Regions from separate parts of the Pseudoalteromonas sp. S2893 genome, predicted to be linked through region 1. Evidence: predicted binding sites of a transcription regulator. Region 1 holds the regulator's gene; the other holds the start of a gene.
The links. Region 1 encodes LexA, which represses DNA repair genes until DNA is damaged. Its sites were predicted from a motif close to TACTGTATNNNNATACAGTA; they were not measured.
Positions count from the first base shown of each region.

Region 2: CWC04_RS04370 (LexA family protein) is a predicted target of LexA. The motif match lies at 2,461-2,480, and genes of this name have one in related genera.

Region 1 is NZ_PNCY01000013.1:28,675-33,108, forward strand. It holds gene CWC04_RS07850 (hypothetical protein) at 1-505, opposite strand, end outside; gene CWC04_RS07855 (DUF7218 family protein) at 649-900, opposite strand; gene CWC04_RS07860 (hypothetical protein) at 1,134-1,514, shown strand; gene CWC04_RS07865 (PaaI family thioesterase) at 1,525-1,965, opposite strand; gene lexA (transcriptional repressor LexA) at 2,143-2,760, shown strand; gene coxB (cytochrome c oxidase subunit II) at 3,233-4,369, shown strand; gene ctaD (cytochrome c oxidase subunit I) at 4,369-4,434, shown strand, end outside.
Region 2 is NZ_PNCY01000008.1:164,728-169,161, forward strand. It holds gene CWC04_RS04355 (MauE/DoxX family redox-associated membrane protein) at 1-476, shown strand, start outside; gene CWC04_RS04360 (endonuclease) at 882-1,616, opposite strand; gene CWC04_RS04365 (hypothetical protein) at 1,753-2,262, opposite strand; gene CWC04_RS04370 (LexA family protein) at 2,493-2,909, shown strand; gene CWC04_RS04375 (Y-family DNA polymerase) at 2,894-4,153, shown strand.

The DNA.
Region 1 (4,434 bases):
CGTTAATTGCGTTTAAATACAGCGTAGTATTAAAGGTGTCGTTAAATTGTACTTGCCACACATTTTTTTTGTATCCCACCTCTCGAGTGCCTTGTTTTAAAAGTGTAGTGCTAATTGGCTTAGCGTCGATGAGTAAATGCGCTTGTGCATTAGCGGTAATTTGTATTTTAGTCGGTGGCTGAAAAGGGCGCCCCGTTAAACCATTAAAGCTTTGCTGCTCGTCAGTATTAATAACAGTAATAAGCGGGGTCGTTAAAAAGTGCTCAAACACTATTTGCGTGGGGTTAGGTACTTGGGCAGTAATATTATCGAGTGATGTGGGGTAGTCTGCTTGAGTAAATGGGTTTGTAAGTGTGCGCTTAGCAAGGTGCTTACCGTGTACGTATTCAAGTGGTATCGCGCTCATTACTAAGCCGCCTAAAAGCCAAGCTAAAATTTGTAAGGCAAGTAAATAGCCTAGCCACTTATGTAGTTTTCGAGCGCGCTTAAATAGTTGTTTTCTCATTTTGTGCTTCTTATTATTTTTAGCGTTAGTGTATTACAGCAGCCCATGCTTTTACTGCGGCATTTTGTCGCAGTTATTCATAAGCTTACTCTAACTTTATAAAAATAATAAAAAGGAGCGATAAAAAATCAGTGAGGCTGTGTTTAATGCTCACGTAAGGCATTTATTAGCCCTTGTTTGCTCATTTTAGAGCGGCCACTAATGCCGAGCTCTTTAGCTTTATTGTACAGCTGCTTTTTAGTGCGCTGCTCATACTTTGAGGCTTTGCCGCCTTTGACAGCAGTTTTATGAGTATTGCTATTAGCAATGCGCGCGGCTTTTTTTTTGCTCATGCCTTCATCTCGAAGCGCATCGTACTGATCGTCATTTTTAATTTGCGGGCCATGATCTACCATAATTGTCCTCCTGAAGCGTTTAATTACACAGTGTGTGTGTATAACTTTCATACATAAACGGTAAAATTAAGCGTAATTAGCCTAACCCGTTTTATAAGGCAAATTAGGTGCCAATGGCGTTTAAACAGGTATTTTCTATGAATAAAGCCATGTTTAGCGCTTAGTTGATTTGGTATAAAAGTAAAACTGCGTTAAAGTTTGCGATGAAACTATAAGAGGGTAAAAAGCAGACAATGTCGGAAATTCAATTTTTAAATGTAGATCTAGAGCTTGAGTCTAAACAAGATATTAGCGCCCTGGTGGCAGACTTAAAGAAAAACGCGATGGTTTTGCATTATGACAAAGACGAATATCGTCAATTGGCGCGTATTGAAGCCTCAGGTGATATAACCACGCCAGACAAAGCAATCAACCACTTATGTGAATTAATAGAGTCGTGTTCACGTAATGCGCTTAAGCAGTGGCTAAGCTGTTCGCGCAGAACGTTTGATATAGGCTTTGAGTCGGGCACGTCACCTAAGTGTTTTAACCAAGCTCTACATGCAGATACACTACTACGTATATCTGCCATTGGCGCTGGTATGGAAATAACGATTTACCCTATCGAAAAGTAGCCATAGTTAATTATTTGCGCTCGACAACCGCTGCGGTCATTTTTGATACGCAGCAAAGCTCGCCGCGGCTATTGGTTATTTTTATTTCCCATACAGAACTGCGCTTACCAATATGAAATGCACGAGTAACGGCGGTTAAAGTGCCATTTCGAGAGGCCTTTAAGTGGCTGGCGCTAATTTCCTGTCCAACACAATAAAATTTTGTAAAGTCCACTACAAAGTTAGCGGCGTAGCTTGCTACGGTTTCGGCAAGTACCACATTTGCGCCACCATGTACCATACCAATAGGATTATGATGCTCAGGAATTGCGGGCATGGTAGCCACTAGGTAATCATCTCCTATTTCGGTTATTTCTATGCCCATGGTTTTCATTAGCGTGCCTTGGCCGTTTATTCCCTCATCTAACTGTTTGCAAAGCTCTAATGTAATGGGTTGATGCCAAATACTCATAATTACTCCTTTATATTGAAAGCAAATTTATAGCATTTTAAATACTGAACGTCTGTAATTACCTAAAATTTATCCAGGTGCGGTGTATTTAGCTATTTTAAAGCACAATTTAAATTTGCGATTTTTATTTAACTGTATATACTCACAGTTAAATGTACTGTATGGAAAACCAGTTGTATGCGACCATTAACTAAACGCCAAGCTCAAATACTCGAACTAATAAAAGTTTTTATTAAAGACACTGGTATGCCTCCTACACGTGCCGAAATTGCGCAAACACTCGGTTTTAAAAGTGCCAATGCCGCAGAAGAGCACTTAAAAGCGCTTGCCAAAAAAGGTGTTATTAAAATGAAACCAGGCGCAAGCCGTGGTATTCAATTGGTTGAAGAAGAGGAGCCTGAGCAACTGGGTCTGCCATTAATAGGTAGAGTTGCAGCGGGTTCGCCTATTTTGGCGCAAGAGCATGTTGAGAGTCACTGTAAAATAGACCCACTTATGTTTAAACCAGCCGCCGACTTTTTACTGCGTGTTAACGGTATGAGTATGAAAGATATAGGTATTATGGATGGCGACTTACTTGCCGTACACCGTACTCAAACTGCAGAAAACGGCCAAGTTGTGGTTGCACGAGTAGATGAAGACGTAACCGTAAAACGCCTAGAAAAAGCAGGCCGAAAAGTATTATTACACGCCGAAAACGAAGAGTTTACGCCAATTGAAGTAGACCTTGAAAACGAATCTTTTAATATTGAAGGGTTAGCCGTTGGCGTAATAAGAAATGCCGATTGGATGTAATTTTTAACTATTTTTAAGTAATATCTATAAATGCGCACTTTTTAGTGCGCATTTTTGTTTTAAAAACAAACCTTCCACCATCTCAAAGCGCCCTAAAATTATTTAGGCTGTAAACTTTTTTTCACTCATACTTTTATCTTCCTAAGCGTGTTACATCCCTTAATTTTGCTCGTATCTTGGCTGTTAAATAACAATTTAATACGCCGTCATTTAGTCAATTTTAAAATATCACTTGATTGTTTTTTATACTAAAACTTGCTTGTTGTACGTTTTTTAGCTAATCATTAATGTGCTGGACTAACAATAACTCACAGCTTTTTAGTTATGAGAACACACAATATACACAAACCTTTTGTTGTCCTAGCGATACCAATCAAAAATAAGATTGGTTAAAAAATAAAAATAACGAATTGGCGTTTAAGCCGTATGCCTCTTCGCTTTGCATTCGCAATAGCATCAAAGGAGCCGTCACATGGGTAAACTGACCTCTACCTTGTGGCTTGTGTTGATTATGTTCCCGCAGCAAGTGCTGGCTAATAGCCAATACAATATGCGCAAGGGCGTAACCGATATAAGTAATAATGTATATCAGCTACACATGACCATATTTTTAATATGTTGTGTGATTGGGGTGATAGTGTTCGCAATAATGTTTTGGGCACTGATTCATCACCGTAAATCTAAAGGGGCAGTTCCTGCCCAATTTCATGAAAGTACCAAAGTAGAAATTCTTTGGACTGCCATTCCGTTTGTTATTTTAATTGCCATGGCAATCCCTGCCACTAAAACCCTCATTGCGATGGAAGATGCCAGTAAGGCTGACTTAACCATTAAAATTACAGGGTCACAGTGGAAGTGGCATTATGAATATATGGGCGAAGACGTAGAGTTTTACTCTATTTTATCTACCCCTCAAGACGAAATAGCCAACCTTGCTAATAAAAACCCTAATTATTTACTTGAGGTTGATAAACCTTTAGTACTGCCAATTAATCGAAAGGTGCGTTTTTTAATGACCTCTGATGATGTTATCCACTCTTGGTGGGTACCCGATTTTGCCGTTAAAAAAGATGCCAATCCGGGGTTTATCAACGAAACGTGGACCAACATTAACGAAGAAGGTATTTACCGAGGACAGTGTGCAGAGCTGTGCGGTAAAGATCATGGTTTTATGCCCGTGGTGGTTGAAGCTAAATCGCAAGAGGACTTTAACGCATGGCTTGCAGATGCTAAGCAAGCTAAGCAAAAAGCCGCACTTGCTGATGCAGCATTGCTTGATAAAACAATTCCTAAAGAAGAGCTAATGACACTAGGTGAGCAAGTGTATATGGCAAGTTGCGCTGCGTGTCATCAACCTACAGGTATGGGGCTACCGGGCGTATTTCCTGCGTTAAAAGGCAGCCCCATTGTTTTGGGTGATATAAAAGATCACATTGATGTAGTGATTCATGGCCGCCCAGGAACTGCAATGCAGGCATTTGCAAAGCAGCTCTCAATTAAACAACTTGCAGCGGTAATTACCTATAAACGTAATGCGTGGGGTAATGAAACGGGTGATGTCATCCAACCTAGTGAAATTCAGGCAGCACTTGATGCGGAGGCGAACTAATGAGTAGCATAGTAGAACAACCTAACGCCAATGACGCTCACCACGGCCATCACCCAGCCAAAGGT
Region 2 (4,434 bases), on a different contig from region 1:
GTACAACTTACACGCCCGTGATTGCGATTTTTTCGGTTAGTTTTTTGCTTAGTGTGGCATTTAGTTTTGCAGCGAATAATAGCTTATTATCAATGCAAACCGCTGAACTATTTGTAGCCCTAACAATGGCAGTGTTAGCAATACAAAAGCTTCAAGACTTATTTAGCTTTACTAATTCATTTATAACCTATGACTTAGTCGCTATGAAAGTAGTCAGGTACGCCTATGTTTACCCATTTTTAGAAGCATTTGTTGGCATTGGAATGATAGCCGGATTACCAGCCTATATTATTGCCCCTATTTCATTGTTCATAGGTGGGGTTGGTGCTGTTTCAGTGATAAAAGCAGTCTATATAGATAAACGAGAGTTAAAATGTGCGTGTGTAGGCGGTGACAGTAACGTACCACTAGGGTTTATCTCCCTAACAGAAAACCTGTTTATGATCGCTGCCGGTATTTGGATGTTTATTAAGTAAACAACAGCTTTAATTTAAAAACATAATGGTGTACTAGCTCAGACTTGATCTGACAGTTACCCGTTTTTCAATCGGTGACTTGTAGTGGTCAACTAATTTTGGCCACAGTTTTAGAATCTAGGTATCTAACTCGTTTTTGTCCAAAAACGAGTTTACCCGACCCTCCGCTTTTCGCTCAAATAAGACCCCGAAAAATGGCTCATATAGCTATCTAGGCCAACGCTTTCAAAAACAGAAGTATATTTCCGATAACTACCTTTGAAGCCCTTGAAACGGAAGTTTGCTTCCGAAATATAGCAATATTGGCTTAAAAACCGGAAGTTTACTTCCGTTTTGTATTTTAAGTTTATAAGCCGGTATCTAATGAAAGCTCCGAAGCCCAGTCCACACTACAGAACAACATAGTTAGAGACCTATACTTTCACAGCGACTTTTTACTACATCATTTTGATTCTTTTGTAGCTTTGAAATCTTCTCAGCTCTAGTGCACTCCCAAGCATCAACAGGATACATTTTATCCCAGGCATTCATTAGCTGGCGTTGCGCTTTACTCATGTTGTATCGTTTATAGGTGTTTTCCATATACAAATAAGTACGTGCAATTTGCCCTCTAGCTATTTCAGGTGGCTCAGCTTTTCTCTCGTCAATTTTCATTGCACAAAGTCCAAAGTCGCTTTGAGCTGCTGGAAGCATAGTAAAGTTATAATTGCTTCTGAGAGCATTCACAGCGCCAATGGCCGGATAAAGGTTAAACATATCAGCTTGCATAAAACGATATTCTGTATTTACTTTTTCCGCACATCGTCGACCTTTAAATGATTTACCCTTACTATTTACACACTGCTTATGCCCATCTCGCCATTCGCTAAAAGTACGACCAAAGTTTTCTGCTGGAACAACGTGCTCCCATTCAATTTTTTTAGCTCGTTTGACGTACTTTGTTGTAGAAAAACCCATAGGTGCGGTTACTTTTTTACTAGCATCAAATGTCGCACCACAATAAAGGGTAATGCGGTGATTGTTATAAACCTGCTTTTCTAGAAGTCGTTTAGCTTTGCTGAAAGAGTCGATTTCTTGATTTGCTGAAGAGGCAGTAGAGAAAATAAGTATTGATAACAGTGTAATTGTGGATGCTTTCATTATGATTCTTGGTGCCTATTTCGGTTTAAATATTTCACATATAATAAATGAGTTAATAAACTAGTTCTCATTTGTGGTGACTGATAACTTTAATTGTAGAGCTCAGATATTATGCTTTTAAAATTCAATAGGAAAGCTACTTACCAGTCCATGTATTATCATTTTGGTACTGCCCAGAGCAAGCACTGTTATATGCAAATTGGCCCGTAGACTTATCTCGACAGCGCCAAACTAAGTTGTAGTTGCCATCATAAAACTGGTCCCACGCATAACCAGAAGAATAGTTATTTGACCCGCCAGCTTCTGCGGCAGCAACAGCTAAAACGACGACACCTACCGCAACAACTGCTGCAACAACGCCTTGAGCGATTTCTTTTCTGTCTTGCGCGGCGAAAATCTCACATTTGTATTCGGTGAGTGCTCTATATTTAACTTCTTTGTTGAGCGCGTAAATATAGTTCGCTTCATCAGTATCCTCAGCGATATAACCTTTAGTGAGGATATCTTTATCATTAAGGTAGTTTCGACACACTTGAGCATCTGTTAATTCAGAGTCACCGGAAATGATGGCGTGTCTAGAGGCTGAACAGCCAGTAATAAAGCTCAGTATCAGAAAAGATACAATCGTGTTTTTAACTAAAGTCATTAGTAAATTATTCCATAATTAAAATAAGCTTTGAGTAGGCTCATAATTCCTTCGCTAAATTTTAACAAACGGAAGCAAGTTTTACTAATTGTTATTAAAAGGGTTTTTAATATTAAAGCATGTAATCTGCTTACATCAGCTCTGATAAAGCTATCACCCTCACAAAAAGAATCTTGGCTTAATTACAACCTTAAATTATACTGTATATATAAACAGTATTTGAGGTGTGTATGTTCGTTATTCCAATTTATATTGAGGCAGGGATTTCGGGGTTTGAATCTCCAGCAGCAGAATACACAGAGCTAGGCATTTCTATCGATGAGCTAATTATCAAGCATCCTAACGCCACATTCATAGGGCTGGCCTCAGGTCAATCGATGCAAGATGTCGGGATATTCGATGGAGACTTGCTCGTTGTTGATAGAGCTGAAGATGTAAGTTCAGGCGATGTAGTTGTTGCGAGTTATAACGGGTCGTTTGTTTGTAAAATAATAGATAAAACAAACCGCTTGCTAATCTCAGCATCCAAAAGCTACAAATCTGTTTATGTTTCACCTGAAGATGACTTCAAACTCGAGGGTGTAGTCACAACCAGTATCCGCTTACACAAAAACAAAATAGAGCTCAGTCGATGTTTGCCCTCGTAGATGCTGTCGCTTTTTACGCGAGTGCGGAGAAGGTATTTGACCCTTCGATTCGCTCAAAACCGGTTGTAGTACTTACAAATAACGATGGATGTATTTGCGCCATATGTCCTATTGCAAGAAAGCTTAACATTCCTAAATTCCAGCCTTACTTCAAGATTAAAAACTATTTAGAACAGCACCATGTCGTGGTTCGCTCTTCTAATTATGAACTTTATGCTGATTTAAGTGAAAGAATGATGACAGTTATAAACAGATTTTGTGATGACCATTATGTTTATAGTATTGATGAATCGTTTTTACGTTTTACTGGTTTTTCTAAAATCATCAATGACTGGGCTGACTATGGACATATAATACGCCGATCTGTGTGGCGAGAAACAGGTTTGCCTGTTGGAGCGGGCTTTGGCACAACACCTACCCTAGCAAAAGCGGCCAACCATGCAGCAAAAAAACTATCTGGGTACAACGGTGTGGCCGTTATTAACGATGAAAAATCTCGTAAAGAAATACTCATGCGCATGGATGTTACCGATGTCTGGGGTATCGGCTCTCGTTTAGGGAAAAAGCTTAAGTTAATGCAGATTAATACTGCCTGGGACTTGGCTTGCCAAAACCCTAAAGCAATGAGGCGTATGTTCAGTGTTGTCGTAGAGAGAACGGTCAGCGAATTAAATGGTATTGCCTGTTTAAGTTGGGATGAAGTAAAACAAGATAAAAAAGAAATATACTCGACCAGAAGTTTTGGAGAAAGAGTCACTGATTTAACAACGTTAAAATCAGCCTTAGTAACACATGCCGCCATTGTTGGGCGAAAACTCAGAAGACAAAAGTCATTAACTAAGCGTATAGTTATTTTTGCGGCCAATTCGCCACATGAAGATGAGCATTATAAAAAATCACTTCTATATGAGTTTCCCATACCGACATCAGACACCAGCGTTATAGCGAAGGCTGTTTCCGCGGTCATTGATGAAATTTATAAACCGAATACGCGCTTTTATCGCTGCGGTATAGGGGCGATAGAATTAGAAAGTGAATCATTTCAACAAGCCGATATGTTCTCTGTGAGTGAGGATAAACCTAAAATGATGGAGTGCTTAGATACTATAAATAAACGTTATGGTGTAGGAACTTTATCAATAGGCAGTGAAAAGCTAACACAGACTTGGAATATGAAGCGGGCTTTCTTATCCCCACATTATACGACCCGTTGGACAGATATCCCTATAATTAAATGTGATTGAATTAATTAGGTTAAACCAAGTATTGAATATAATAACAGCATGTTTGTTTTATACGGATATGGAGAACCTTTATAGGTATTTACTTTATTAAAAATCTATTTTTACTTTGTGCATCAACTTAAACACAGCTATTAGTGAACACTGACAAATAAGTCACACTTAGCTTTATTTTAAGAGGTAAGACTCTAATTATCTCGCGTAACATTATTAACCACCCTTATTATGAAAAACAAATGACTTACAGTGTAATGACGGCAGATGTAAAACCGAAAGTTCGAAGG